Regions from separate parts of the Azoarcus sp. Soil_N_20 genome, predicted to be linked through region 3. Evidence: predicted binding sites of a transcription regulator. Region 3 holds the regulator's gene; each other region holds the start of a gene.
What was found. The regulator FNR, encoded in region 3, switches genes on or off when oxygen is low (the NO sensors DNR and NnrR bind a similar motif). The targets are predictions, from matches to a motif close to TTGANCTAGNTCAA.
Positions count from the first base shown of each region.

Region 1: nirJ (heme d1 biosynthesis radical SAM protein NirJ) is a predicted target of FNR. The motif match lies at 8,047-8,060, and genes of this name have one in related genera.
Region 2: paaG (2-(1,2-epoxy-1,2-dihydrophenyl)acetyl-CoA isomerase PaaG) is a predicted target of FNR. The motif match lies at 7,041-7,054, and genes of this name have one in related genera.

Region 1 is NZ_JBDGKX010000013.1:101,902-112,060, forward strand. It holds gene AC3A35_RS21735 (efflux RND transporter periplasmic adaptor subunit) at 1-835, opposite strand, end outside; gene AC3A35_RS21740 (TetR/AcrR family transcriptional regulator) at 920-1,537, opposite strand; gene AC3A35_RS21745 (efflux transporter outer membrane subunit) at 1,631-3,121, shown strand; gene AC3A35_RS21750 (SDR family NAD(P)-dependent oxidoreductase) at 3,127-3,912, shown strand; gene AC3A35_RS21755 (PaaI family thioesterase) at 4,047-4,601, shown strand; gene AC3A35_RS21760 (DUF3303 family protein) at 4,813-5,124, shown strand; gene AC3A35_RS21765 (cytochrome D1 domain-containing protein) at 5,201-6,775, opposite strand; gene nirJ (heme d1 biosynthesis radical SAM protein NirJ) at 6,784-7,992, opposite strand; gene AC3A35_RS21775 (4a-hydroxytetrahydrobiopterin dehydratase) at 8,321-8,707, shown strand; gene AC3A35_RS21780 (hypothetical protein) at 8,890-9,573, opposite strand; gene hflX (GTPase HflX) at 9,876-10,159, shown strand, end outside.
Region 2 is NZ_JBDGKX010000012.1:9,875-20,033, reverse strand. It holds gene AC3A35_RS20585 (dialkylresorcinol condensing enzyme) at 1-91, opposite strand, end outside; gene AC3A35_RS20580 (serine hydrolase domain-containing protein) at 104-1,903, opposite strand; gene AC3A35_RS20575 (TerB family tellurite resistance protein) at 2,138-2,539, shown strand; gene AC3A35_RS20570 (MBL fold metallo-hydrolase) at 2,591-3,565, opposite strand; gene AC3A35_RS20565 (cupin domain-containing protein) at 3,614-3,994, opposite strand; gene paaY (phenylacetic acid degradation protein PaaY) at 4,124-4,729, opposite strand; gene paaN (phenylacetic acid degradation protein PaaN) at 5,277-6,941, opposite strand; gene paaG (2-(1,2-epoxy-1,2-dihydrophenyl)acetyl-CoA isomerase PaaG) at 7,166-7,981, shown strand; gene paaH (3-hydroxyacyl-CoA dehydrogenase PaaH) at 7,985-9,511, shown strand; gene paaI (hydroxyphenylacetyl-CoA thioesterase PaaI) at 9,504-9,968, shown strand; gene paaK (phenylacetate--CoA ligase PaaK) at 10,014-10,159, shown strand, end outside.
Region 3 is NZ_JBDGKX010000018.1:28,514-38,672, forward strand. It holds gene AC3A35_RS24200 (NfeD family protein) at 1-1,510, shown strand, start outside; gene AC3A35_RS24205 (slipin family protein) at 1,507-2,286, shown strand; gene AC3A35_RS24210 (Crp/Fnr family transcriptional regulator) at 2,379-3,065, opposite strand; gene AC3A35_RS24215 (SirB2 family protein) at 3,174-3,563, shown strand; gene fnr (fumarate/nitrate reduction transcriptional regulator Fnr) at 3,599-4,339, opposite strand; gene hemN (oxygen-independent coproporphyrinogen III oxidase) at 4,455-5,846, shown strand; gene AC3A35_RS24230 (sulfite exporter TauE/SafE family protein) at 5,912-6,625, shown strand; gene AC3A35_RS24235 (MerR family transcriptional regulator) at 6,650-7,063, opposite strand; gene AC3A35_RS24240 (heavy metal translocating P-type ATPase) at 7,135-9,375, shown strand; gene AC3A35_RS24245 (heavy-metal-associated domain-containing protein) at 9,400-9,609, shown strand; gene ppa (inorganic diphosphatase) at 9,652-10,159, shown strand, end outside.

The sequences.
Region 1 (10,159 bases), on a different contig from region 3:
GGATGTGGATGGAGATGGTCGAGCCCAGCGGCGCGTCCGCCAGGCGGCCCTCCAGCACGTAGCGCGCCTCGAAGGTGCGCGTCTGAGGGTTTGCGGCATCCGACAACTGGCGCAGTTTTGCAACGCCCGTGAGCCCGCTGCCATACAGGGTCGCGCGGCCGGCGGAGCCGACCGCCGGGCGCAGGGTTTCGGGGAGCGCGATGACCGCTTCGCGGCGCCCGGCATGGGCCACCCGGACGACGACCTGCCCGGCACTGACGACCTGGCCCGGCTCCGCCAGGGTGTCCACCACCACGCCGTCGGCGTTGGCGAGCAGGACCGTGTAGCCGGTTTCGTTGCGCGCGACGTCGGCCTGGGCCTGGGCCGCATTGAGCTCGGCCCGTGCCGACTCGGCGGCGGCCTTGATCTTGTCGTAGGCGGAGGCCGACACCGCACCCGCCGAGACAAGGTCGCGGTATCTCGCCTCATCCTCCGCGGTCTGGCGCGCGCGCGCCGTGGCGGCGGCAACGGCTTCCTCAAAGGCGCGCGTGGCGAGCCTCAAGTCGGTGGGGTCGATGCGCATGAGCGGCTGGCCACGCTTGACGGCCTGCCCGGTATCGACCAGGCGCTCCAGGATCTTTCCGGGGACGCGGAAACCCAGGTCGCTCTGCACCCGCGCCGCAATGATGCCGGTGAATGAACGCTCGGCCTGGACGGCGGGCTCCACCGCCCCCACCCGCACGAGGGGCGTCTGGGTCCGCGGATCGATCGATGAAGTGGCGTCGCTGCACGCTGCCAAAGCCAAGGGCAGCAGACCGACGACGGCGAAGAAGGGAATTGTACGGCGCTGAAGCATGGCGACCTCCGGGAACGCGAAGGGCTCCATCGTCCATCTAGTGACTTTTTTTGTCAATAGTCACTAGCGCAATTGTTGAACTGCCTAAGGGGCCAGGCTGCGCAACACCAGGTTGGAAAGCTGCACCGGCGCCTCCTCCGCCACATCGAGGTTGTACTGGAGCAGGAGCGGATTCACATAGGGCTGCAGGACGAGATCGATCGCATGCACCGTCTCGTCCAGCGGAGTCTTGCGCTCGAACTCGCCGCTCTCCCGCCCGTCGCGGACGATCTCCATCAGGATCTGCCGGATGCGCTCCCCGTAGGCCCGCGCAGACGGCCAGCCCTCGCCGGCGGAATGCGCGGCGATGTCGTACAGCTTGCGATCGTTGAAGAACAGACTCACGCCGGTCGACACCAAGGTCTTGAACATTCTGCGGAATTTTTCCGATGGCGTGGGTGCGCCTGCCACCGCCTCTTCGATCGCCACGACGATGGCGCTCAAGGTCTTGGCGCAGATGGCCTCGCCAATGGCCTGCTTGGAATCGAAGAACTTGTAGATATAGGCCTTGGAAAAGCCGATCGCCTTGGCCAGGTCGGAGACCGTGGTCTTCTCGTAGCCGTAGTGGCTGAAGTGCGCTTCGGCCGCCTCGACGATCTGCTCTCGAACGCTGTGGTCGACGGGGCCGCGCGACTGGGGGACGGAAGATGTGATTTCACTCATGGGAAAAACAATACCTCGCATGCTCGTGCTTGACAACTAGTGACTACTTTGGATTATAGTCACACCAACAGTTCAACTCCCCGAAGGACGCTCATGCTCACCCACCCCCGCTGTCTCGCCCTTCTTCTGAGCGTCGGTGTCTTGACGGGCTGCGCCGTCGGGCCCGACTACCGGCCGCCCGAGATCGCACTATCGTCCGCCTTCCTCGGGCAGGACGGTGTCGATCACCGGCAGGTTGCGCATCAGGCAGACCTCGCGATCTGGTGGGCCGCCTTCGACGATCCCCTGCTGACGCGCTTCGTCTCCCTGGCCCTCGAACAGAACCTGGACATCGCGCAAGTTGCGGCACGTGTCGCCCAGTCGCGCGCGTCATTGCGCTACGCCGATGCGGCGCTGCTTCCGGCCGCCAACGTGAGTGTACACGCTGCGCGCGGTTACCAGTCGGTCGAGACCCCGCTGGGGCAGGTGCTCGACGCCACGCCCGGCTTCGATCGCAGCGGCAGCGCCTACGAGGCCAACCTCGGTGCGAGCTGGGAGATCGACGTGTTCGGCGGCCTGCGGCGCGGGCGGGAGGCCGCACACGCGGCGTACCAGGCCTCCGAGGCCGGCGCGGTGGCGACGCGGCTGGCCGTGGCCGCGCAGACCGCGGACGTGTACGTCACGATCCGGGGCTTGCAGGCGCGCATCGCGACCGCCACACACCAGGTGGAGACCCGCCGCCAGTTGCTCGCCCTGGTCACGCTCCAGTACGAGAAGGGGGTCGCCGCCGAACTCCAGATGAACCAGGCCGAGGGCTCGCTCACCCAGGCCGAGGCGCAGATCCCCGTGCTGGAAGCCGGCCTCGATTCGGCGATGAACGCGCTCGACGTGCTGCTCGGCGTGCAGCCGGGAACTTACCGCACGGCGCTGGCCCCGGTGGCGCCGGTCCCGGTGGCGCCGGGGCTGGCCGAGACCGGCACCCCGGCGGAGATGATTCGGCGCAGGCCCGATCTCATCGTCGCCGAGCGGCGCCTTGCTGCGGCCAATGCGCGCATCGGCGTGGCGGTTTCGGAGTACTACCCCAAGTTCTCGCTCGCCGCCCTGCTCGGCAGCGCCACCGCGATTTCGAGCGGCAACCTCTTCACCGCGGGCGCCAGCCAGGCCCAGGGCGTCCTCGGACTGCGCTGGCGCCTGTTCGACTTCGGCCGCGTCGACGCGCAGATCGCCGCCGCGCGTGGCCAGGAGGCCGAAGCCTTGGCGGCCTGGCGGCTGGCCGTGTTGCGCGCGACCGAGGATGTCGAGAACGCCTTCTCCGCCCTCGTCAAGCGCGAGGCCCAGGTCGGCATCCTGACGCGCGGTGAATCGTCGCTCGCCCGTGCGCGCGAGAACGCGCTGGCCGCCTACGAGGGCGGCGTCGTCAGCCTGATCGAGGTGCTCGATGCCGACAGCAACTTGCTGCAGGCGCGCGACGCGAAGACACAGGCACAAACGGAGGCTGCGCGCGCCGCCATTGCCTCCTTCCGGGCATTGGGGGGCGGATGGGATGCGCCGCATGCAAGCAGCAACCACCTCTACAGCGACCTTTCCACTACCGACCACAAGTGACCAATATGACCAAACCAAACAATTCCTGGGTGCTCATCACGGGCGCATCGAGCGGCTTCGGCGAGGAGTTCGCCCGCCAATATGCCCGGCAAGGCCACTCGCTGGTCCTGGTGGCGCGCCGGCTGGACCGGCTTCAAGCACTCGCCGAGGCACTACGTCGGCAGTACCGCATCGAGGTCGTGGCGGAGCAGGTCGACCTCTCGGACATTGCAGCGGTCACCCAACTGCATCGGCGCCTCCACGAGCGGGGCATTGCGATCGACGTCCTGATCAACAACGCCGGCCATGGACTGCAAGGCCCGTTCGTGGATTGCCAGCTGGATGCGGCGCTGGCGATGGTGCAGCTGGATGTGGCGAGCCTGACCGCGGTCACCCATGTCTTTGCGCACGACATGCGGACACGAGGACGCGGGAAGATCCTGCTGGTGGCGAGCCTGCTGGCCTACCAGGGCGTGCAGAACTTCGCCGTCTATGCAGCCGCCAAGGCCTACGTGTTGCGTCTGGGCGAAGCGCTTCATCGCGAGCTCAAGCGCGATGGCGTCACCGTCACGACGCTTTGCCCGGGCATGTCGGACACCGGGTTCGCCGCCGCGGCGCAGCAGAAGATCACGCCCGCGTTGAAGGGCCTGATGATGCAGCCGGCCCCCGTGGTCCGCGCCGGCATCCGCGCCTTGCAGGCCGGACGCATCAGCGTCGTGCCGGGCTGGGCGAACAAGGCCCTCGTGATCCTGACGTGGGCGACACCACGCTGGCTGCACCAGGCCTTTCTGGCACGCGCGATGAACGGATGACACATATTTCCGGCCAAGCGGTGCCAAGCGCCAACGGTGCCGTCCGCCGACTGCGGTGCCGTTGCAGTCGCGTTCAGCGCGTCTCATGGCCACCATTGCTCGCCGAAGCACACCTATATCAAGGAGTTGATTTCATGACAGCGCCAACCGACGCGACGAATCCCGAAGAAACGCTTGCCCGCTGGCGCGCCGAGGAAGCGGCCGTGCGCGCCCGTCTCCAGACCGCTCCCGGCGTGGCCTCACCTGCCCACCTCGCCGGGCGCAGCGGATTGCAGGTATTCCAGGCGCTTCTCGCCGGCGAGATCCCGCCGCCGCCGATGGCGGTCACGCTCGACTTCACCCTGCTTCGCATCGAGCCCGGGTTCGCCGTATTCCAGGGACAGCCAGGCTTCAGCCACTGCAACCCGATGGGCACGGTGCACGGCGGCTGGTTCGCGACCATGCTCGACTCCGCCATGGGATGCGCCGTGCATTCCACGCTGCCGGCAGGCAAGGCCTACACGACCCTGGAACTGAAGCTCAACCTCGTCCGCGCACTCACCGACGCGGTGCCCCTGGTGCGTGCGGAGGGCCGGCTGGTCCATGGCGGCCGCCAGGTGGCGACCGCGGAAGGCCGGCTTGTCGGACCGGACGGCAAGCTCTATGCCCACGCGAGCACAACGTGCCTGGTCTTTGACCAGGCTTCTTAGAAGATCGGCACGAAAGGCTTCGACCCAGTTCGCGCCTCGATCACGGTCGCGCTTCAGGGATCTCGATCTGGCGCATCGTGCAAGGCGGATGTGGTCGCGACGAAGATTGACGTCGTGCCCCGAGACTTGGCGCGGTGCTGTCGCATTTCGCTTGAACGCGTTGGACCATCAGCTATGTTGAACTGTGAACACGCGATGGGGGAAGTGAGCCATGCGATTTCTTGTCAAAGCTAACATTCCCGTGGAAGCCGGGAACGCGGCGGCGAGGGCTGGAAATCTCGGCACAATCATCCAATCCATACTTGCGGATCTGAAGCCCGAGGCCGCGTATTTCACGGATGACAATGGGCAACGGACGGCGTTCCTATTCCTCGAAATGCAGGATGCTTCGCAGATCCCCGCGATTGCCGAGCCGTGGTTCGTCGCGTTCAATGCGAGCATTGAGATCCATCCAGTCATGGTGCCGGAGGATCTCTTGAAGGCTGGCAGCGCCATCGAATCGGCCATCAAGAAGTACGGCTGACAGCAGCGGTGATCGATCCGGGCGGCGGTGGCCGACTGAAGTCGGCCCTGCGAGAACCAGCGGGGCTCGCCTGCGTTCAGTGGCTGGTGCCTTCGTCGCGGTTGATCTTGTTCCACACGTTGTATTTGCCGACCGGTTTTTTCATCGGCAGGCGCTTCACTTCCTCGAGCGTGCGGGCGTCGAGCACCACGATGGCGCCGTCCTGCTCCCACAAACTCGCGAGCGCGTACTTGCCGTCGCGGGTGAATTCGATGTGGGCCAGGGTCTGGCCCGGCTTTGCGGTGATTTCCTTCACCACCTCGAGGGTCTGCTTGTCGATCACCTGCAGGATGTGCTTTGCCTCGGGGCTCATCATCGAATCGACGAAGGCATAGCGGCTGGTGGTGTGGCTGCGCAGGAAGAAGCCCGGCCCGCGGGTCGGGATGCGCCGGATCACTTCCCAGCTCTGCATGTCGATCACCGTGACCTCGCCCGCCTTGAGGTTGGTGCTCGCCATCACGGTGCGCTCGACACCGGCCGCATCGCGCCATTTCCAGGTGATGCCCGAACCGAGATGCGGCATGCCTTCGAGCGGCAGGTTTGCCACCTTCTTGCGCGCATCCAGGTTCACCACCTGGCCCACGCCCTCGCGCGAGGCGCCCATCAACTCGGCGTAGTCCTGGGTGAAGAAGAAATCGTCCAGCACTTCCGCGAGCACGGTGCGACGCGGGTTGAGATAACCGGGGATGAAGGCGCCTTCGCGCTGCTTGAAGTCGTGGATGAAGCCGACCGGGATATCCTCCACCGCTTTGGTGTAGCTCACCTCCCACACCTCGGCCACATCCTTGAGCGCGACGATGAAGGACTGGCGCGGGGTGGCGTCGTAGACCGCGGACACGCGCGAACTGCGCTTGCCGTCGCGGTCGGTGGCCTCGATCGACTTGATCAGGTTCAGATCGCCGTCGAGCAGCACCAGCGTGTGCGGCAGATAGTTCGCTACCGCGACGTGCTTGCCATCGGGGGACACCGCCACGTTGCGGGTGTTGATCCCGGCGCGCACCTCGGCCACCACCTTCAGGTTCCACAGGTCGAACTTGGTGATCCAGCCGTCGCGCGAGCCGAAGAACACATAGCGTCCGCCGTCGGCGAACTTCGGTCCGCCATGCAGGGCAAAGCGCGACTGGAAGCGGTGGATCGGCTCCAGGCGGTCGCCGTCGAGCACCGACACATGGTGATCACCGGCCTCCACCACAAGGAAGAGATTGAGCGGATCGGCGTCGAACACCGGGCGCGCGGACAGCGTGGCCGGGTCGACCTGCTGGATGCGCGAGGCGCGGATGTCGGCGTCACTCCACCGCGGTTCGGGCGACACCGCGGTGTAGATCCAGTCGGCGAGCGCCGCGATCTCGACCTTGCCCAGCACGGCGCCGAAGGCGGGCATCTGCGTCGCCTCGCGCCCTCCCGCGATCACCGCGGCGGCCTCGGCCTTGCGCAGCCGTGCGAGGTTGTCGGGCAGCAGCGCCGGACCCATGCCGCCGAGCCGGTCGGGGGCATGGCAGGCTGCGCAATGGGCCTGGTACAAGCCTGCCACGTCGTGCGCCGCGCCGGCATCGGCCGCGGAGACGGGGGTCGACAGCAGCAGCGCGGCAATCGCGCCGAACAGGGTTTTCATCGTCGGTCTCATGTGGACACCTTGTCGATCCGCACCCAGGGCGTATTGACCACCCGGACCGAGCCATAGTCGGACGCGTTCACGCCGATCTCCTCGTCGCTCAGATAGCAGGCCGGGTCCTCGGCCCACGGGTTGCCGGTGATCTGCTCGGCCCGCACCCGCGAGTTGCCATTGCAGATCTCGAGGTAGCGACAGGCGCCGCAGCGCCCTTCGAGCTTGCGCGGATGCTGCTTCAGGCCGGCCAGCAGCGGATTGGACAGATCGTTCCAGATCTCGCCGAAGGCACGCTCGCGCACATTGCCGAGCGGGACATGCCACCACATCGTGTCGGGATGGACGATGCCCAGGTTGTCGATGTTGGCCACGTTCACACCGCTGGCGTTGCCGCCCCACTGGCGCAGTTTGGCTTCGATGTGAGGGGTCCGGTCGGGAAAGCGGCGGCGCACCCAATCGAGCATGAACACCCCGTCGGCATCGTTGTTGCCGGTGACGAACTCCTTGTCGAGGCCGCGCCGGTGCAGGGTCAGACAGGTCTCGAACAGCAACTCCATCGCCTCGCGGGTAGTGCGGTGATGGGCATCGTCGCCGCGATGCTTGTTGCCGCGCCCGGCGTAATTCAGGTGCGAGAAGTAGAACTTGTCGATCTGCTCGTCCTCGACCAGCCTGAGCAGCGCACGCAGATCATGCGCATTGTCTTCGGTCATGGTGTAGCGCACGCCCACCTTGATGCCGCGTTGCCGGCACAGGCGGATCCCCGCGAGCGAGGCATCGAAGGCGCCCGCCTTGCGCCGGAAGCGGTCGTGGGTGTCGGCGATACCGTCGAGGCTCACCCCCACATAGTCGAAGCCGATATCGTCGATCTCGTCGATGTTCGATTCGTCGATCAGGGTGCCGTTGGACGACAGGCCGACATAGAAACCCATTTCCTTCGCTCGGCGTCCGATCTCGAAGATATCCGGCCGCAGCAGCGGCTCACCGCCCGACAGGATCAGCACCGGCACGCGGGCCGCCTGCAGATCGTCCATCACGCGGAACACGTCGGCGGTCGACAGCTCGCCGGCGAAATCGGTATCGGCCGAGATCGAGTAGCAGTGCTTGCAGGTCAGGTTGCAGCGCCGGATCAGGTTCCAGATCACCACCGGTCCGGGCGGATTGCGGCGCGGACCGACAGGGGTGGGCTGATCGAGCTCGCGGATGAACTGGGAAATACGGAACATGACGGACGAACCTCCTGGTTCCCCCGATTACAGCCCACGCTGCCAAAACATAAAATGATGCGGGTCAATCCGCCGCGATCGTCGCCCGCACGCGCGATCGTCGCCCGCAACGATGCGGCCGAGCAGGAGAATGTGGCGCCCTACGATCCGCTGCAGGATCTCAACCCACGACCAGCATGAGCAAGGCCTGCGACCGGGTGTGGCGAGGGTTCCGATGACGTTGAACTTCCAGCTCCCGCTTCCTATTCTTGTTGGGTGGGCACCAGGTTTTCGTCACTGACTGGAATCCGCCGTATGCTTGATTTTCTGCCCATGTGAGGAGGTTGCGATGAGTTGGAGAGAACGTAAACCGGAGGAGGTCTATTCGGACGCCGAAACCTTGAAACGCCTGGAGGAAGAATTGCCCCAGTGGTATCTGGAGAACGGCTGGATACGGCGTAAATACAAGACCAGTGGTTGGAAATCGACGCTGATGGTGGTCAACACCGTGGGGCATCTGGCGGAAGCCGCATTCCACCATCCGGACATGTCGATCTCCTATGCCTTTGTGATTGTGAAGCTGATGAATCACGCTGCAAAAGGCGTCACCAACAAGGACTTCGAACTGGCCAGGAAGATCGAAGAAGTCATCATGTGGCAACCGGGAAAGGACGAAGGTTCGAGTCTCGAAGGAACCCCCGACGATCCTCGCTTCAAGTACCTGAAGTACGATTGAGCCCCTGGCTTTCAACAGGCACAAGGCGCTCGAACGGAAGCCCGGGCACAGATCTGTGCTCACGCTGCGATCTCTTCGGCGCCGCCCCCTGGACGGTTCCGAACCCGCTCTGAAGAAAGGGCCGCGTTGCGGCCCTTTCTTCCCTCTCTTGCGGTTCCGCTCGGTGAACCCTGCCTGGTTCGCTACTTCTCGGCGAAGCAGTAGAGCAACCCGTCGCCTCCCGTTCCCTGCAGTGCCTTCTGACTGCAACCGCCCCGGGTCGGATGCGAGGAGTTCCAGGACGTCGCCCAGGCGTGCAAGGCGGGCCCGGAGCGATCGTGATGCCCGGTCATGGCACTCCCCTCGTCCCCACCTTTGGTCCAGTTGCCGCACGTCATGTCCGCATACGGCGGGCTGGGCGGAAACGCCGTTCCGTCGGAGCGGGAACCGGTGAGAATGTCATGGCGGTTGGGCTTATCGGTGCGGCCATTCACGATCTGGCCCTTCTCGTCCAACGCGGTTTCCTTGGTCACGTTGGCTGTGGCCGAGTGGAGATCCTCGACGTTCCTGGCGACCATCACCCCCTTGGCGTTGTACCACGGGCCGCTGCCGATCCGGTCGCGTGCGTGGACTGCGTTCGGGTCGTCGAGCGCTGCGCCCTGGGTGCTCAGGTAGGCGCGCCAGGTCCGGTTTCCGGCACCGGCGGCGGCCGCCAGCGACTGGCAATGCCGGTCAGCCCCCTCGAGACCGCCGAAATCGGCCCCCGCGCCTGGTCCGGCGCTGGTGATAAAGAACGACATGTCGGCTCCGACCGCGGTCGTTGCCGTTGCGCCCCACAACAACAACGAACCGGCCAGAACCGTCAACGTCTTCGTCGCGCTATGCATGGCACGCTCCTTCTTCGGGTTGTGGAACCCGTTTAGATGAAACGGAGCCCGATCGGTTCTCGGCTCCCTCCGGCGCCGCTTTCCGGGGCGACGCAGAGCGGCCTTGCGTCCGTGACCGACCGGCCGCTGGACGCTTTCGGGGACACCGCATCGACGAAGGAGGCGGGTTCGCGACCCGCCATGATGACCCCGTCCTGGCCGGCCGCAGGTTCGGCCTCCGTGGCGGATGCAACTCCTTGCCGGTGACCGTTGCGTTGACAGGTACTATCCGACCTGGCCCACTCAAGAGAAGCAATGCCCGAATGCGAACAGAAGTCAAAGAGAAGCCCGGACGTGCCGTCGTGGCGGCCGTACAACTGCCGAGCGTGAGCGACGTCGAATTCGAGGCATCGCTCACCGAGCTGCGCGAACTGGCCAAGACACTGGGATTCGAGGTCGTCCGCACCTTCGTCCAGAAGCGCACCGGCTTCGACCGGACGGCCTACCTGGGGGTCGGCAAGCGCCAGGAGATACACCACTTCGTGAATGTCGAAGCCGGGTTTGACGGTCTGGAGGACAGTGCCGACCCTGGCGCCGGTGCCATCGA
Region 2 (10,159 bases), on a different contig from region 3:
TGCCGGCTTCCGTCAGCGGGCGGGTCATGGCGCTGACGATGGCGGACAACTGGCCGCTCTGCGAGTAGTGGACGACGAGGACGCGCTTCACGCTCGTGGCTGCTCAGTTGGTCTTCTGGCGCAGCTCGAGACCCGAGAACAGCAGCACCCTGTCCTCGTCCGTGCCGGCAGCCACGATGGTTTCGCCCTTGCCGGTCCCGAGTCCGGACACCAGCATCTCGGTCTCCGAGATCGGGGTCAGGCCGATGCGCAACACGAAACCCGGAAGTTGCGAAAAGCTGCATTCGCCCACCAGCATGCCGTCTTCCAGGCGCAGGGTGAGACGGTCCGGCGCAATGCCGAGCGCCTTGCCCGCGATCTCGTAGTCACCGACATACTCGAGCAGCCTGCCCGGCACCGGCGACGGCGTCAGCCGCTCGCCGACGAGCATGGTGTCTTCGCCGAAATGGCCGATCAGCACGTTGCGTTCGGCCACCTGGGCCATCGATACGCGGATGCCGTCGAAGGCGCTGACCTGTACCGGGATCAGGCCGAACAGCTTGTAGCGCAGGCCGAACTGGCCCGCGGCGCGCGGCCTGAGCTGCAGGGTGTGGCCCATCACCGTGGCGTCGAGCGCGTTGCTGCCGGGGCGCACCTTGACCAGCCCGACCATCGAGTCGTACCAGGCGGAATAGCCCTCGAGCTGGGTCTGGGGCAGCGCCACGTCGATGTTCGCCCCGGGCGCCATGTCCGGCTGACGGATACCGGTCTTGACCTCGAGCGCGAGCTTGAGCACTTCGGTGGCCACCGTCTTGACCACGCCCTGGGAGGTCGCGGAGTTCGACGCAACGATCACGCCGAGCTTATGGTCGGGCAGGATCACCATCATGCTGTGCGAATCGAGCAGGGTGCCGCCGTGACTGGCGACGGTGCCGGCGTCGCGGATCTCGATGCCCGACAGCAACCACCCGAGTCCGACGCGAAAGCCCATGTCGAGCGGCACATGCTCGTTCTGCGGGCGCAGCATCTCGGCAAGGCTATCCGCGCGCAGCAACTGCCGTCCGCCTGCGCGACCGTCGGCAAAGACCCAGCGCATGAAGCGGCTCATGTCATCGACGTTGGAGATCAGCCCGCCCGAAGGCAGGTCGCGCAGCGCGAGGGGCGCGATTTCCTCGTGCCGGTTATAGACCTTGAGCGCCGGGCGGGCTTCGAACCTGGTCTTGTCCATCCCCAGCGGGGTCAGTAGCGCGCGTGTCAGATGTTCCGAGAACGGCACCCCGACGGTATGCTCGATCGCCGCCCCGAGCAGGGTTACCGCCAGATTCGAATAGGCGAAGATGAACTCCGGCGGGTAGGCGACGTATTCGTTGCGCACCGCTTCGACCAGATCGGTGAACGGCGCCGGCGCGGCGACGGTCAGCATGCCGTTGAGGTAGTTGGCGGGCAGCCCGGAGTGGTGGTCCATGATGTTGCGCGGGGTGACCGGCGCCGTGCTCGCGAAGCGCGTGCGTACCGAGAACGAGGGCAGGGCGTCGGTCAGCGGGCGATCGATATCGATCAGGCCCTGGTCGGCAAGCTGCATCGCGGCGGTCGCGGTGAACACCTTGGCGATCGAGCCGAGACGGTAGGGTGTCTGTGCGCTCGCGGGAACACCGCGCGCCACGTCCTCGAAACCGAAGCCTTCCGCCCACACCAGCTGCTGGTCGTCGACCAGCGCAATGGACAGGCCGGTGACCTTGTTGTCGGCCATTTCCTGTTCGATCAGCCAGCGCCCATGCTCGCGCGCAAAGCGATAGTCGCCGGGGACCAGTTCGAGCGGGCGCTGGGGCACGGTGGTGCACGCGGTGACCGCGAGCAGGGTCACCAGCGCGACGAGGCGCCGGGCTTGGACGCGGACAAGCAGAACAGGGGCTGATACGGGCATGGCAAGTCGGAAGCAGGAGGTAGGGCAGGCCGAAGCTTAGCGGCGGTGGCCAGTATCTGCTGTGCACTCGTCGACGCCGGGCGGAAAATGACATCGGACGTGCTGATGAATCCGGCTGCGGATTATACGGTAGAACCAGCGTTGCGCCGTCAACCCGCAGATTCGTCCGCTAGGGTGCAACCACGAGCACTACATTGCTGTCACAGCTCCACTTTTCAACGGAGTCTGTCATCCATGAGCATTCCCCTGAGCGCACAACGCCAAACCGCTGCAACGCTCGTTGCCCTTATCCTGATCGCCGACGGCGAGCTCGCCAACCGCGAGCTCGCCGCGCTCGACCGGCACAACATTGCCGAATTGATCGGGGTGCCACGGGACGTGCTGATTCAGGCGGTCATCGATCGTTGTCGCGCGCTGCTGATGCGTGGCGCGAGCAGCGAGGCGGTGCGGGTCCTCGATCTCGAACAGGTGGAGCAGATGCTCGACCGGGTGACCGATCCGGCCCTGCAGTCCCTGGTGTGCCGGGCGATGCTGGTGTTGTCGAAGGCGGATGGCCGCATCACGGCGCCCGAGCAAACGCTGCTGCGCCACGCGCTGAGCCGCTGGAACCTGTCTCTGGGCGAGCTGTCGGCCTGATCGGCCGGCCACCGCCCCCGGCGCATCGGGGGCGGGCCGGCAGGGCGGAATTCAGCGGATCGGTCCGTATTCGATCGGAATCCACTCGTAGCTGCGCTTGCCCTCACGCCGGACGTGGCCGATGCCGGGGAAAGGCAGATGCATCCCGGCGACCAGCAGTTTGTCCTTCACTGCGCGGTTGAGTAGCTTCTGGCGGGTGGCGACGGCCAGTTTGCGGTCAATGTCGAACTCGATTGCGACTTCGGGCTTTTCGAACTGGACCGCCGCGTTGTGGATGATGTCGCCCCACACCAGCAACTGCTGGCCGGCGGATTCGATCATGAAGGCGCTGTGCCCGGGCGTGTGGCCCGGTGCAGCGCTTACCCTGAAGCCGGGAATCAGTTCGGCACCGTCGGTGAAGGTGGAAAAGCGGCCGGCGGACTGGTAAGGGGCGAGCGCGGCCTGCGCCATCTGGAAGAAGGGGCGGGAGGCTTCGTCTGCCTGGGCCAGGGCTTCGGCCGGCAGCCAGAAGTCGGCATCGGCTTTGGCTACATGCACGCTGGCATTGGGGAAGGCGGTCTTGCCGTCGGCATTGAGCAGGCCGTTGACGTGATCGCCGTGCAGGTGGGTCAGCAACACCATGTCGACTTTCGCCGGATCATAGCCGGCGGCGCGCAGGTGATCGGGCACGAAGCCGAGCGCAGGGCCGAAGGCCTTGGCCGCGCCGGTGTCGATCAAGACCAGCTTGGAGCCGGTGTTGATCAGGTAGACGTTGACCGCGGTCTGCATCGTCGGCCCGGTGGCGAAGTGTCGCGCCAGCAGACGCTGGATGTCGCGCTGGCTCGCGTTCTTCAGCAGCTTGGGGTCGAGGTCGACGTAGCCGTCGTACAGTGCGGTGACTTCGAACTGACCCACCATCATGCGGTAGAAACCGGGTGCCTGGGTCTTGACCTGGGGCGCTTCGGCATGGGCCGTGGTGGTGGCGAGCAACGGGGCGGTGGCGAGGGCGGCAGCAATCAGCCAGTGACCAAGGGGTGGGACACGCATCAGCAGACTCCGGTGACCAAAAGCCCGGACTCTAATGCAGTTTTCAGCTCATGCGCATGACACGTTGCCGGGCAGGCGACGGATGTGGACGGCAAGCCACACGGTTTCCGGACCGGTCGACTCGACCCGGTGCCGACAGCGGGCCGGAATCGTCACCCAGTCGCCGGGACGCATGATCATCTTCCGACCGTCGTCGAAGGCGAGTTCCGCCGCCCCGCTGACCAGCATCACCCATTCGTCGTCGGGCTGGTCGTACCAGAAGCCGGGCGGGCTGGCGTGGCCGTGCGAGACGATGCGTTCGATGCAGGTGGTGTCCGACTGCAGCAGCGGGAGAAAGCTCTCGGTCGGGCCGCTGCGCGGGCAGTCGGCGAACAGGTTCCCTGTATCCGGCAGATGGCTCGGGTTCGAAACGGTGGAGGCAGTACTCATCGGGATGCTCAATGCAGTGGCGGTGGACGGTGACAGAGTTCAGCCTATCCCTAAGACCGGGCCGCAGCCAGTGCAGATCGCACACTGGCGCAGACCGGCTCTACACCGACATGCGCACCGTGTCTGCGTTCAGCTCGCCTTTTTGGCGTCGACCAGCGGCACCACGCCCGGAAACGCGAAGCGCTGACGTCCGGCCTCCATCTCGGTGAGCGGCGCGCATGGTCTGAGAGTGGCGAGGCTGCGCACGGTGAGGTCCTGATAGCAGCGGGTGCCGTCGATTTTCCAGTTGATTTCCTGCTCGGAGAGATCGCGCACGATCCTGGCGGGCATGCCGGCGACGAGCTTGCGCGGCGGGATCTCCATGCCGGCCTTGATGAAGGCGCAGGCGGCGACGATGGTCGATTCGCCGATGGTGGCGTTGTCCATGATCACGGCGTTCATGCCGATCAGGGCGTTGCGGCCGACGCGGCAGCCGTGCAGCACCGCGCCGTGACCGACGTGGCCATCGACCTCGATCACCGTGTCGGCGCCGGGAAAACCATGCATCACGCAGGTGTCCTGGATGTTGCTGCCTTCCTCGAGCACGATGCGGCCGAAGTCGCCGCGTAGCGAGGCGAGCGGGGCGACATAGCAACGTGCGCCGACGATGACGTCGCCGATCAGCACGGCATCGGGGTGAACGTAGGCGGTGGGGTGGATGACGGGCTTGAGTCCGTCGATTTCGTAACAGGGCATGGGGTGTCTCCTCGTGTGGCTATTGTTGCCGTTTCGACGGCGCCTGGATGTTGCGGGGGCTCAAGGGCGGATCGTAGGGCGGACTTCAGTCGGCCGCCCTTTCTGCGAGTTCCATGATGCTGTGTCTGTTCAGACCGCTGGTTCTCAATGGCCCGTGCCTGCGACGGGTCGGGGGCGGGTTGGCGGCGCCTGCTGTCGTGGCCTTCGGCTGCCCTCGCTGCGGACGTCCGCGGGGGCGGCGATGCAAACTCGGTCGCGATGCTCCCTCAGACATGCATCGCCTTGTTTCCCCCGCGAACGCCCTCCGCTCGGCACGACAGAAGTTGCCGCCACCCCGCCCCCGACCCGTCGCGGTGAAGGTGGCGAGGTGTTTCGGAAACGGGCGGTTGCCATAGGCGCTGCTATCCGGGCCAGGCACCTGTTCCCGGCACAGCCGCCGTAGGGCGGACTTCAGTCCGCCGCAGGAGGTGACGCGGGCACCCGCACCAGGCATTAGCCCTGTAGCCGACTGAGCGGCCCCACGAAAACCCGCGGGCCTCCGACCGCTTTACTCCACGTGATAGCGCCGCTGCACCACGCGGAAGCGGTTGGCGACGAAGGCGCTGTCGGAGTAGCTCGCGTTGGCTGCCGGGTTCATGCCCACGCCGTGGTAGTCGGAGAAGGCCGCCGACTGGTTTACGAACACGCCGCCGGTGAGGTTGATCGACAGCGCCACGCCGGCGCGCAGGGTGGCGTCGGTCATCGCGTCGATGACTTCCGGCTTGCTCGAGTACAGGCCGACGGTCAGCGCGCCATGTTCCTTGACAATGCGCTCGGACAGCGCGACCGCGGCGGCGCCGTCGGCGACCTTGACCACGAAGGCGATCGGACCGAAACGCTCTTCCATATAACTCTTCTCGTCGGCGGCGTCGCAGGTCAGCAGCATCGGGGTACGGACTTCGGCCTGGGGGAAGTCGGCGTGCTCGATCTTCTTCGAGGCGAGCACGACCTTGCCGTATTCACCTGCTTCGGCGATGCGCTGCAGGGTGGCATCGGACTGGATCGCGCCGAGCACCGCGGTGGCCACCGCCGGGTCGGCCAGGAACTTGTCGATCGCGATGCCGAGGTCGGCGGCGACTTCATCGAAGCTCTTGTGGCCCTGGTCGGTATCGATGCCGTCGGCCGGCACCAGGATGGCCTGGGTGGTGGTGCACATCTGGCCCGAGTACAGGCACAGGGTGAAGGCGAGGTTGCGCAGCATCGCCTTGTAGCTGGCGGTGGATTCGATGACGACGTTGTTCACGCCGGCAAGCTCGGCATAGACCTGAGCCTGCTTCGCGTTGTCGATCAGCCACTGGCCGAACACGTTGCTGCCGGTGAAGTCGATCGACTTCACCGCCGGGTGGGTGGCCAGCGCCTGGGTGGCGGCGCGCTTGTCGACCACCGCGAGGCTCACCAGGTTGGGGTCGAGGCCTGCTTCGGCCAGCACTTCGCGCGCGATCTTCACCGTCATCGCGGCGGGCAGGATCGCGTTGCTGTGAGCCTTGACGATCACCGGGTTGCCGGTGGCGAGGGTGGCGAACAGGCCGGGGTAGGTGTTCCAGGTCGGGAAGGTGCCGCAGCCGACCACCAGGCCGACGCCGCGGCCGACGATCTCGTAGTGCTTCTTCATCTTCAGCGGCGGGTTCTTGCCCTGCGGCTTTTCCCAGAGGGTCTCGGCCGGCACCCGGCTCATCTCGTCCCAGGCGTAGGCGACGGCTTCGAGGCCGCGGTCCTGAGCGTGCGGGCCGCCGGCCTGAAAGGCCATCATCCAGCCCTGGCCGGTGGTCATCATCACCGCGTGGGCGATCTCGAAGCTGCGCTTGTTCAGGCGATCGAGGATCTCGAGGCAGACGCCCACGCGGGCTGCCGCGCCAGCCCTGCGCCAGCCGTCCATCGCGGCCTGCGCGCCGGCGACCAGGACCTCGGGATCGCACACCGGGTAGCGCACGTTCAGGTCGATGCCGTAGGGCGAGCGTTCGGTGGCGGCCCAGCCGGTTTGGCCCGGTTGGTCGAGGACGAAGTCCTTGCCGAGGCAGGCTTCGAAGGCGGCCTTTCCGTCGTCGGCGGCGGTTTCGCCGTAAACGCGGGGGCTCGGCATTTCGGCGTAGGGTGTCCAGTAGCCGCGCCCGTGAATGGCGGCAATGGCGGCGTCCAGGGTGGCTTTGTGCTTCTCGAATAGCGGGTGGGTCATGCCTTGTCTCCTGATTGGTCGGGTCTGGCAGGGGTGCCGACCGGTGAATTCTGGTGGTGCCGTGGAGCAGAAAAAGATCAAGTGAAAAATGCTTGTCTTTTGATCTGGATCAAGATTACTATTGATTGACCGGTCGGTCAAACAACGAAGAGCAGCGATCGACCCGGCCCCGAACAAGGATGCAGCGTGCCTCAGCACGGTGCTGAATACAAGGAGGAGACACGATGAGTGCAGCAGCCGGATCCAGCGAAACCATCCGTTTTGAAGTCGATGCGGGCGTCGCCACGCTGACCCTGAACCGCCCCGACCGCCTGAACAGTTTCAATGACCAGATGCACGGCGAAGTGCGTGCCGCGCTGGCGCAGGTCAAGGCCGGTCGCGCCGACGGGTCGGTGCGGGTGCTGGTGATCACCGGTGCCGGGCGTGGCTTCTGTGCCGGGCAGGATCTGTCCGACCGTTCGGTGGCCGCCGGTGGCGAAGCGCCGGACCTGGGCGCTTCGGTGGAGAAGAACTACAAACCGCTGGTCACCACGTTGCGCAATCTCGATCTTCCGGTGATCTGCGCGGTCAATGGCGTGGCTGCCGGCGCCGGGGCCAACCTCGCGCTGGCCTGCGACATGGTGTTCGCGGCACGCTCGGCGAGTTTCATCCAGGCCTTTTGCAAGCTCGGCCTGATCCCCGATACCGGTGGCACCTGGATTCTGCCGCGCCTGCTCGGTCCGGCGCGTGCGATGGGTCTGGCGCTGCTCGGCGACAAGGTGTCGGCGGAGCAGGCCGAAGCCTGGGGGCTGATCTGGAAGTGCGTGGACGACGAGGCCCTGCTGCCCACGGTGCAGGCGCTCGCGGCGCAGATGGCCAAGGGCCCGACCTTCGGCTTTGCCCAGACCAAGAAGGCGATCTGGGCTAGTTCCACCAACGATTTCGATACCCAGCTCGGGCTCGAGCGCGACATGATGCGCGAGTGCGGACGGTCCAACGACTACCGCGAGGGCGTCGCCGCCTTCATGGAAAAGCGCGCGCCGCAGTTCAAGGGGAACTGAGTCGTGGCGCTCGACAAGAAGGTCAGGGTCTTGGTGATCGGTGCCGGCGCAATGGGCGCGGGTATCGCCCACGTTGCGGCGCTGGTGGGCCATCCGGTGTATCTGTATGACACCCAGGCGGAAGCGATCGACCGGGGCCTTGCCGGCATCGCGAAAGACCTCGACTTCCTGGTGTCGAAAGGCAAGCTGAGCGCGGCCGAGCGCGAGGCGACCATGGCGCGCCTGACTGCGATCACCGACCTGACGAACGCTGCCGATGCGGGGCTGGCGATCGAGGCCATCGTCGAGAAGCTCGAAATCAAGCAGCAGCTTTTCCTGCAGCTCGAGCGCCTGCTCGGCGCCGAAGCGATCCTCGCGTCGAACACCTCCTCGCTGTCGATCACCGCGATGGCGGCGCCGCTGGCGCGTCCCGAGCGCCTGGCCGGTCTGCACTTCTTCAATCCCGCGCCGCGGATGAAGCTGGTCGAGATCGTGTCCGGCCTCGCCACCGATCCGGCGATCGCGGCCACGCTGTACGACACTGCCAGAGCTTGGGGCAAGGTCGCGGTGCATGCGAAATCCACCCCCGGCTTCATCGTCAACCGCGTCGCCCGGCCGTTCTACGCCGAAGCCTTGCGGGTGGCGAACGAGCAGGCGGCCGAACCGGCCACCATCGACGCCGCGCTGCGCGAAGCCTGTGGCTTTCCGATGGGGCCGTTCGAACTGATGGACCTGATCGGCCACGACGTGAACGCTGCGGTGACGCGCTCGGTGTTCGACGCCTATTTCGGTGACAAGCGCTTCACCCCCAGCCTGATCCAGCACGACCTGGTGCTGGCCGGGCGGCTCGGGCGCAAGAGCGGTCGCGGTTTTTACGACTATGCCGCCGGGGCGGTCAGGCCCGATGCGCAGACCGAAGCGCCAGCCGCCGCCGAGCGCAGTGTCACCGCGGTGGGCAGTCTCGGTGTGGCCGAGCCTCTCATCGCCCGCCTCGAAGCGGCCGGCGTCGCGGTGAGCCGCAGCGCGGCGCCCGCCGGTGCGGTCGGCTGGCTCGAAATCGGCGGCGCGCGCCTGATGCTGGCCGACGGCCGCACCGCGACCCGGCGTGCGGCCGAGGACGGCATCGCCACCCTGGTGCTGCTCGACCTGTGCCTCGACTACGCGGTCACCCCGCGCCTGGTACTGGCGCGTGCCGACCGCTGCGGCCATGGCGCCTGGAACGCGGTGGTCGGCACGCTACAGCGCACCGGCGTGGCGGTTTCGCGGATCGACGACGTCGCCGGCCTGATCGGGCTGCGCACGGTGGCGATGCTCGCCAACGAAGCGGCCGACGCGGTGCTGCAGGGGATCGGCAGCGCAGCCGACGTCGATCTGGCGATGCGGTTCGGCACCAACTACCCGAAGGGGCCACTGGCCTGGGCCGATCAGATCGGCGTGGGCTTCGTCGCCCGCGTGCTGGCCAATCTGCACGACCACTACGGCGAGGAGCGCTATCGCGTGTCGCCGCTGATCCAGCGCAAGAACTACAACGGAGGCAGTTTCCATGAGTGAAGCCCAGTACCGCGACCTCACCGCCGGCCACGATCCGCAGCTGCTGGCCGAGAAGGTGCGCGACGGCATGTTCGAGCGCGACCAGGCCGCACGCAGCCTTGCCATGGCCTTCGTCGAGGTCGGACCGGGCCGGTCGACGATCACGATGAAGGTGCGTGAGGACATGCTCAACGGCTTTCGCATCTGCCACGGTGGCTTCATCACCACCCTGGCCGACACCGCGTTCGCCTATGCCTGCAACAGCGGCAACGAGCAGACCGTGGCGTCCGGGATCAGCGTGGACTTCATGGCCCCGGGACGCCCGGGTGACATGCTGACCGCCGCGGCACAGGAAGTGTTTGCCGCCGGGCGCACCGGGGTCTATGACATCACCGTGACCAATCAGAACGGCGAGCTGATCGCGGTGATGCGTGGCAAGTCGTACCGGATCAAGGGCCGGCCGGTGATCGAGCTCTGAAGAACAGCAAGACTGAAGCGGATACAGAGGAAAGAGGAGACAGACATGCCGGTGAACACCTATTCGCCCCCCGAGCTCGAGCCGATCGAGAAGGCCAGCATCGACGAGCTGCGTGCGCTGCAGCTCGAGCGGCTGCAGTGGAGCGTGCGCCACGCCTATGAGAACGTGCCGCACTACCGCAACAAGTTCGA
Region 3 (10,159 bases):
GCAAGCATGCGCGGTTTCACGGTCTTGGCGCGTCATCGGGCTGGCACTGGTGCTGATCGCACTGGTGATGGTCGGTGGGCCGGCAGCCGCAGCCAGCGCGAGCGTGCTGCAATTGGGTGTCGAGGGCGTGATCGGCCCGGCGACGGCCGATTACATTCATCGCGGTCTTGCCCGTGCCGCTCGATCCGGTACCGGGCTGGTCGTGATCGAAATGGATACTCCCGGCGGCCTCGACACCTCGATGCGCATCATCATCAAGGATATTCTTGCCTCTCCGGTGCCGGTGGTCACCTTCGTATCGCCAGAGGGCGCGCGGGCGGCGAGCGCCGGTACTTACATCCTGTACGCGAGTCATATCGCGGCGATGGCGCCGGCGACCAACCTTGGTGCCGCGACCCCGGTGGCGATCGGCATCGGTGGGGCCCAGCCGGGCAAACCCGGCCCCGAAACGCGGCCCGAACCCGCCGAGGATGAGCAGGCTGCAGGGGCCGATAACAAGAAAAAGGATGCCGCATCCTCCGGGAATGGTGACGCTGCCACGAGACCTTCCGCGCAACCCGCGCCAAAGCCGACATCGAAGCCGCTCGCCGGTACCGATGCGATGACCGCCAAATCGGTCGAGGATGCCACCGCCTACATCCGCAGCCTGGCACAGCTGCGCGGGCGCAACGCCGATTTTGCCGAACGCGCGGTGCGCGAGGCGGCGAGCCTGTCGGCAGAGGATGCGCTGGCGCAGAAGGTGATCGATATGATTGCGGCCGACGTTCCTGCACTGCTCGCGCAGCTCGATGGCCGCGAAATTGCCCTGATCGGCGGCAAGGTGGTGCTCGCCACCGCCAACGCCACCATTGAGCACCACGAGCCGGACTGGCGCAACCGCATCCTCGCCTCGCTGGCACATCCGCAGGTGGCGCTGATCCTGATGATGATCGGGATCTACGGCCTGTTCTTCGAGTTCACCTCGCCGGGCTTCGGTGTGCCGGGTGTGGCCGGCGCCATTTCGCTGCTGATTGCGCTCTACGCCTTCCAGTTGCTGCCGGTTAATTGGGCGGGGGTGCTGTTGCTGGCGATCGGTGCCGGTTTGATGCTGGCCGAGGCCTTCATCCCGAGCTTCGGCGTGCTCGGCGTCGGCGGCGTCATCGCCTTCATTGTCGGCGGGCTGTTCCTGATGGACACCGAGGCCCCAGGTTTTGGTGTCCCAGTGGCGTTGGTCATCGGCCTGGCGCTCACCAGTGCGGCGGTGCTGCTGGCGATCGGCAGCTTTGCCGCCCGCAGCTTCAAGCGCCCGGTGGTGAGCGGGCGGGAGGAGATGGCCGGCGCATGCGGTACCGTCATCGGCCCCGCGGTCGAAGGCGGATGGTGGGTGATGGTGCATGGCGAGCGCTGGCGGGCCCGCTCGAATGCCCCGCTCGAACCTGGCAGCAGGGTGCGGGTCGATTGCCTCAACGGGCTTGTGGTGGATGTTTCACCGGTAACCGATTCCCCAAATTTACGGAGCGCCTCATCATGATCGATCTCCAACTTGGCTTTGCGCCCCTCCTGCTCCTGCTCATATTTCTCGTTGTCGCTTCGATCAGGATCCTGCGCGAGTACGAGCGCGGTGTGATCTTCATGCTTGGCCGCTTCTGGAAAGTAAAGGGCCCTGGTCTGGTGATCGTGATCCCGGGTGTGCAGCAGATGGTGAAGGTGGATCTGCGCGTGGTGACCATGGATGTGCCTTCGCAGGACGTGATTTCGCGCGACAACGTGTCGGTCAAGGTGAATGCAATCGTGTTCTTCCGTGTGGTCGACCCGGAGAAGGCGATCATCCAGGTCGAGAACTTCCTGGTCGCGACCAGCCAGCTGGCACAAACGACCTTGCGCGCGGTGCTCGGCAAACACGAACTCGACGAGATGTTGGCCGAGCGCGAGCGGCTCAACCTTGATGTACAGCAGATTCTCGATGCGCAGACCGACTCATGGGGCATCAAGGTGACCAACGTCGAGATCAAGCATATCGATCTGAACGAGAGCATGGTGCGCGCGATCGCCCGTCAGGCCGAGGCAGAACGCGAGCGCCGCGCCAAAGTGATTCATGCGGAAGGCGAAAAACAGGCGGCGCAGGCGCTGATGGAAGCAGCTGCAATGTTGTCGCGCGAACCGGCGGCCATGCAATTGCGCTATCTGCAGACCCTTACCCAAGTGGCCGGTGACAAGAGTTCGACCCTGGTCTTTCCGGTGCCGGTGGACCTGATCGGCAGTTTCCTCGGCCGGGGCAAGGAGGCGGTGCCGAAGGATGCGGCCTGAGTGGCCGCGTTGCACAAGGCGCAAGCGCGGGCTTGACTCTGGTCAAGGTGGCCGCGGGCGCGTCTGTTGGAAACTTCGAATGCGAGCTTGGTTCAGCCGTTGTAGCGTGCCAGGGCGCGGGGGTCATGCAGTTCGATACGTTTTCCATGCACGCTGATCAGTCCGTTGTCGGCGAGGTCGTGGAAGATTCGAGACAGGGTTTCAGGGGTCAGGTTGAGGCGTGAGGCGATGACCTGCTTGCTGGTCGGCAGCGAAATTTCTGCGGGTTTTCCGTCGTCGCTACCGGTTTGCTGCAGCAGATAGCCGATCACGCGTTGAGTGCTCGAACGCAGCGAGTAGGTCTCGACGTCGCGCACCATGTTGTGCAGCCTGATGGCCATCCCGGCGAGAAGCTTGCGGGCAAACCCGGGATCCTGATCGACCAGTTCCGACACCACGTTCTGGCCGATGTGCAGCAGTGCCATGTCGCTCAGGGCCTCGGCGAACACCGGGTAGGGGCGGTCCATGAACATCACCGCTTCACCGAAACTCTGTTGCGGGCCGACGATCTCGACAACCTTTTCGTTTCCCTGGGCGGACGAAAATGCGAGCTTCAACTGACCGGATACCACGAAGTAGAAGCCATGAGCCATATCGCCACGCTGGAACAGCAGCTCGCCCTTGGTGAGATGGCGCTCTCGCGTAAAGCGGGCGACGCGCTCGAGTTCCGGGTCGGACAGTTCGCCAAACAGTGGAATCTGGCGTAGCAGGGCGGTGAGATCGGAAGGGGGATGAGTCATTGCATGCTCCGTCAGTCAAGGCTGAATTCTAACCTCGGCTGGGTCCCGCGCGCAGGCCGTGGCTGCGTCGGGTTTCTGGCCGAAAGGCTTCATTCCTGGAGATATGGCGTGTATCAGACGCTCAAGTACATACATGTGAGTTGCGCGATACTGAGCGTTGGTGGATTCGCGTTGCGCGGATGGTGGATGCTCGGTGACCATCGCCTGCTCGCGCATCGTCTCACCCGAACCTTGCCCCATGTCGTCGACACCGCACTGCTCGGCAGTGCCATCACGATGGCAGTGATGATCGGCCAGTATCCGTTCCAGGCCGACTGGATTACCGCCAAGGTCATCGGCCTGGTGGCGTATGTGGTGCTCGGTACGATCGCCCTCAAGCGTGGACGCACACGGCGGATTCGGGCCATTGCCTATGGTGCGGCACTACTGGTTTTCGGCTGGATCGTGTCGGTCGCGCTGAGCAAGAACCCGGCCGGCTGGCTCGCACAGGTCGTTTGATGTCCTGCGGCAGGATTCGTTCTGTCGAATGCCGCTCAGCGCGCACCCTGCTGGTGCTGGATCAGCTTTTTGAGCCCCGCGTTGTTGAGGATGCGGATGTGCTTCTGCTGAACGGCAACGAGGCCCTCTTCCTGGAAGCGGGAAAAAGCACGCGACACGGTCTCGAGTTTCAGCCCCAGGTAGGAGCCGATCTCCTCGCGCGTCATCCGCAAGTGAAACTCCGCCGCAGAAAAGCCCCGCGCAGTGAAGCGTTGCGACATGTTGAGCAGGAAGGCAGCCAGACGTTCCTCCGCACGCATCGAGCCAAGCAGCATCATCACGCCATGGTCGCGCACGATCTCGCGACTCATGACCTTGTGGAACTGGTGCTGCAGACCCTCTACGACACGCGAGAGTTCTTCGAGTTTGGCGTACGGAATCACGCAGACTTCGCTGTCCTCGAGCGCCACGGCGTTGCAGGAGTGGAGTTCGGTGCTGATACCGTCGAGGCCGAGGATCTCGCCGGTCATCTGAAAACCGGTGACCTGTTCGCGACCGTCCTCGAGCAAGACGTCGGTCTTGAATGAACCGGCGCGGATCGCATAGATGGCTTCGAACAATTCCCCCGCTCGGTACAAGGGCTGCTGGCGTTTGATCTTGCGCCGGGCCCCGACGAGTTCGTCGAGCCGGTCGAGCTCGGTATCGGACATGCCGAAAGGCAGGCACAATTCGAGGAGGTTGCATTGGGAGCACGCGGTCTTGAGTGCTGCCGTGGTGATCGGCACCGTTGCCTTCATTTGCACAGTAAACTTGCTCCGTGTCTGGATCGGGTATATTCCCGCCGTTGATCCAAGTCAACCACAAAATGCCGGCTTTCTGCCATTGTTAAGTACACCTTGACGCAGCGCGACCATGACCAGCCAGACAGAACTTCTATTCGATCCCCAGCTGATTCGTCGTTTCGACATCAACGGGCCCCGTTATACCTCTTATCCCACGGCAGATCGTTTCGTCGAGGCATTCGACGCTCGCGCGCTGACCGACTGGCTTGGCAAACGCGCCGTCGGTGGGGTGAGTCGACCGTTGTCATTATACTTCCACATCCCGTTCTGTAACACGATCTGCTACTACTGTGCCTGCAACAAGATCATCACCAAGGATCATGGGCGCTCGGCCAAGTATTTGAATTACCTGGCGAAAGAGATCGAGATGCAGGTGGCTGCGCTGGGCGGAACGAGGCAGGTCACGCAGTTGCACCTCGGTGGCGGCACCCCGACCTTCCTGTCGCACGGCGAGATGCACCAGTTGATGGAGTCGGTGCGCAAGCACTTCAACCTCGTGCCCAACGGCGAGTACTCGATCGAGGTCGATCCGCGCAAGGTCGATTTCGATACGGTCGAGATGCTCGCCGATCTCGGCTTCAACCGCATGAGCGTCGGCGTGCAGGATTTCGCCGAGGACGTCCAGATTGCCACCAACCGGGTCCAGAGCGTCGAGGAAACCAAGCTGGTGATGGATGCCGCGCGCGCCACCGGCTTCAAGTCGATCAGCATGGACCTGATCTACGGCCTGCCCAAGCAGAACGTGATCAGCTTCAACCGCACCCTCGAGCAGGTGCTCGAACTGTCCCCGGATCGCATCTCGCTGTACAGCTATGCGCACCTGCCCGGGCTGTTCAAGCCGCAGCGCCGGATTGCCCAGAGCGATCTGCCGTCGGCCGATTCCAAGCTGCAGATCCTGCAACTGGCGATCCGGCGGCTTACCGAATCGGGTTACGTCTATATCGGCATGGACCACTTCGCCAAGCCCGACGACGAGCTCACCGTTGCCCAGCGTCAGGGGCGCCTGCATCGCAACTTCCAGGGCTATTCCACCCAGGCGGAATGCGATCTGCTCGCCTTCGGTGTGTCTGCCATCGGCAAGATCGGTCCGGTCTACTCGCAGAACGTGAAGACCCTCGACGAGTACTACGATGCACTCGACCGTGACCAGCTGCCCGTGTTGCGCGGGATCGAACTCACCGCCGACGACCTCCTGCGCCGTGCCATCATCCAGGCGCTGATGTGCCATTTCGAGCTGTCGATCGAATCGATCGAAATCGCCCACCTGATCAACTTCCGCGAGTACTTTGCCGAGGAGCTGGCCGACCTCAAGGAGATGGAGGCTGCAGGGCTGGTCAAGCTGGATGGGGACTGGCTCAGTGTCGAGCCTGCAGGGCGTCTGCTCGTACGCGGTATCGCGATGGTGTTCGACCGCTACCTGCGTGCGGATCGCGAGCGCGCCCGGTATTCCCGGGTCATCTGACGGTGAGGGCGAGGGGAGCGGCGTAGAATGCGCACTCCGCGTCCCCTGCCCAGTTCTGAGAATCTATGCCCGAAACCGGTTATCTGGCCGTCTTCCTGATCGGCCTGCTCGGCGGCACCCACTGCGTGTCCATGTGCGGCGGTATTGTCGGCGCCCTGACCGTGCAGGTGCAGACGCCGACAGACCGCGGTCGGCAGTGGCCGATCCATCTGGCCTACAATCTCGGCCGGATCGGCACCTATACCGCAATCGGTGCCCTGCTTGGCGCAATCGGTTCGGTCGGCATGCTCTACGATGGCGTGCTGCCGGTGCAGATCACGCTCTACGTGCTCGCCAATCTGATGCTGATTGCGCTCGGGCTCTATCTCACCGGTTTCACCCGGCTGCTCGCCCCGGTGGAGCGGCTAGGGCATCAGCTGTGGCGCCGCATCCAGCCCCTTACCCGACGCTTTCTGCCCGCTCGTTCGGTCAAGCAGGCCTTGCCACTCGGCCTGTTGTGGGGGTTCCTGCCCTGTGGTCTGGTGTATTCGATCCTTGCGACGGCATTGGTTACCGGATCGGCCCCCCGCGGAGCGGGCCTGATGCTGGCCTTCGGGCTCGGCACCTTGCCCAATCTGATGCTCGCCGGGATGCTGTTCAAACGCTTCCGTGACCTCACCCGCAACAGCAAGGTCCGGTTTGCGTCGGGTTTGCTGGTGCTCGGTTTCGGAGTGTTCGGGCTGTTCCATGCGCCCACCCTCGGCGGCCAGTTGTGGAGCGGGGTGGTGTGCACGATCTGATCCCGGCGCGTCAGGGGGCGGCCGCTACTGCTCGCTCGACAGTGCGCGCAAGATGGGGCAGGGCGCCGTTGCATCAGTGTGCTGGCAGCAGTTTACGAGCTCGGCGAGGGCTGCCCGCATATCGGCCAGTTGCCGGATCCGGTCGTCGATCAGTTTGATTTTTGCCTGGGCCAGGGCCCGTGCGCGTTCGCGGTCGGTGTCCTCGTTGAGTGCCAGCAGGCCATCGATCTCGTCGAGCGAGAAGCCCAACTGCTGGGCGCGGCGGATCGCGCGCAGGCGGGCGAGTGCAGGCGTCCCGTATACGCGATAGCTTCCGCGCAACTGCTGTGGCTCGGCAAGCAGGCCGCGGCGCTGGTAGTAGCGGATCGTTTCGACGCCGACCTCGGCCGCTCGGGCCAACGCACCGATGGTCAGTTCCTTGCTGATTTGTTGGTCCATGTGTTGACTCCGTACTCAGGTACGGAGTTTAGACTGCACCTCATGTCAAAATACTGCAAGGCAGAAACACGATGCCAGAAAATCCATCCCGTCTGACGGCGCCCTCAGCCGGCCATGCGTCCGCGGCTACACTCGAGCTTTCCATCGGCGGCATGACTTGCGCAGCCTGTTCCACCCGGCTGGAGAAGGTGCTCAACCGTCTGCCCGGGGTCGAGGCCAGTGTCAACCTCGCCACCGAGCGCGCAACCCTGCATTACGCCTCGGGTGCGCTGACGGTTGGCGCTGCGGTGGCTGCGGTCGAGCGCGCCGGCTTTAGTGCGACCGAGGCGGCAAACGTGGTTCGCGAGGAAGTTCGCGCCCGTCAGCAGCGGGAATGGAAGGGCGAGTTCCGGCACTTCTGGATTGCCGCACTGTTGACCCTGCCGCTTGCCGCCCAGATGCCGGCGATGTTCGGCCTGTGGCCGGGCGGCGAGATGCAGCACGACCTCGTGCCGCGCTGGATGCAAATGCTGCTGGCCACCCCGGTGCAGTTCTGGATCGGCGCGCGTTTCTATCGCGGTGCATGGGCTGCGCTGCGGGGTGGCGGTGCAAACATGGATGTGCTGGTCGTGCTCGGCACGTCGATGGCGTATTTCTACAGTCTCGTGGTCACCCTGGCGGACCGCCACGACCTGCATGTGTATTTCGAAGCGTCGGCGATGATCATCACCCTGATTCTGCTCGGCAAACTGCTCGAAGCGCGCGCCAAGGCCCGTACCACCGCCGCGCTCGATGCCTTGCTGCGGCTGCAGCCGAAGATGGCACGGGTTGAACGCGACGGGGTCCTGGTCGAGGTGCCGGTGGAGACGCTGACGCCCGGTGCAGCATTCGTGCTGCGACCGGGTGATGCAGTGCCGGTCGATGGCGTGGTCGAAGCGGGGAACTCGGCACTCAACGAGTCGATGCTCACCGGCGAGAGCCTGCCGGTGGACAAGCAAACGGGGGACAAAGTGTTTGCCGCCACGGTCAATGGCGATGCCGTGCTGCACTGCCGGGCAACCGGCGTGGGCGCCAGCACGCTGCTGGCCGGTATCATCCGCCTGGTCGAACAGGCGCAGGGCTCGAAAGCGCCCGTTCAGCGCCTTGCCGATCGCATTGCGGCGGTGTTCGTTCCGGTGGTGGTCGTGATCGCCAGCCTCACCCTGATCGGCTGGTGGCTGTGGTCGGGCGACTTTCAACTGGCGCTGATCAATGCGGTTGCCGTGCTCGTGATTGCCTGCCCCTGTGCCCTGGGACTGGCCACGCCGACTGCGATCATGGTCGGCACCGGGCAGGGCGCGCGCGCCGGTATGCTGGTAAAGAACGCAGAAGCGCTCGAACTGGCCGAACGCCTCACCGTACTGGCAGTGGACAAGACCGGCACGCTCACCGAGGGCAGCCCCGCGGTGACGGATGTGGTTCCGGCTGACGGATGGACGCGCGCAACATTGCTCGCCGCGGCCGCTGCACTCGAACAGACCAGCGCACATCCGGTGGCCGCCGCCGTGCTGGGTGCCGCCCAGGCCGACGAATTGACCATCGAGCCGGCCAGCGAGGTCAGGGCGATACCGGGCAGGGGGGTGGAGGGGCGTTTGGGAGGGCTGCGTGTGGTCCTCGGCACGACCGACTTCCTGTGGGCGCAGGGTGTGACGGTTCCCGAAGCCGTCAGTGCGCCGCTTGCGGCAGCCGGCAAGACGCTGGTGGCGGTCGCGGTGGATGGGGCCTATGCCGGCGTGATCGGGGTAGCCGATCGCGTGCGTGCCGACTCCGCGGCGGCAGTGGCTCGTCTGCAGGCCGGCGGGGTGCGGGTGGTGATGCTGACTGGGGATCACCCCACCACTGCACAGGCGATTGCGGCACAGACCGGGATTACCGACTGGCGCGCCGGGGTGCTACCGGCAGACAAGGCCGCTGTCATCGACGCGCTGCGGGCCAGCGGTGAGCGTGCCGGCATGGCTGGAGACGGCATCAACGATGCCCCGGCATTGGCTGCGGCCGACGTATCGTTTGCGATCGGGGTCGGGGCCGATGTTGCAGTGGAGGCGGCCGACATTACCTTGGTGCGCAACAGCCTGCACGGGGTGGCCGACGCCATCGACCTGTCGCGCGCGACCCTCTCCAAGATTCGCCAGAATCTGTTCTTTGCCTTTGTCTATAACGTACTCGGCATTCCGCTGGCGGCGATGGGCATGCTCAATCCGGTGGTTGCGGGTGCAGCGATGGCGATGAGTTCGGTTTCGGTGGTCAGCAATTCCCTGCTGCTTCGGCGCTGGAAGCCGGGGCGTTCAAACTAGGCAACAAACTCGAGGACTAAAACCATGATTGAAGTAACGATCAAAGTCGAAGGCATGAGCTGCGGCGGTTGCGTGCGCAACGTGACCGGCGTGCTCAAGGCCCTGCCGGGCGTCGAGGAGGCCACTGTCTCGCTCGATCAGGCTTCGGCCACGGTGCGTTTCGACCCCGCGAAGATCGAGGTGAGCGCCCTGCGCCTTGCGGTCGAAGGTGCAGGCTTCGACTCCCCGGCCTGATTTGCTCTTATAATTCGCCAACTTTTTGCCATGGGAGGGAATATGGGCTTGGATCACGTGAAGGCCGGCAAGGATGTGCCGAACGATATCAACGTCATCATCGAGATTCCGGCGCAAGCCGATCCGATCAAGTTCGAGGTGGACAAGGACAGCGGCGCGGTTTTCGTTGACCGCTTCATGGGCACTTCGATGCGCTACCCGATCAACTACGGTTACGTGCCGCACACCGTGGCTGGCGATGGCGACCCCGTGGACGTGCTGGTCGTCACCCCCTTCCCGCTGTTCCCGGGTGCGGTCATCCGTTGCCGTCCGGTTGGCGTGCTCAAGATGGAAGATGATGGTGGCATGGATGCCAAAGTCGTCGCGGTGCCGGTGTCCAAGCTGACTCCGCTGTACGATAAGGTGCAATCCACCGATGACCTGCCCGAACTGCTGATGAAGCAGACCGTGCACTTCTTCGAGCACTACAAGGATCTCGAGCCCGGCAAGTGGGTCAAGATCCTGGGCTGGGGTACGGTTGAGGAAGCCCGGCAGGAAATTCTCAATGGTG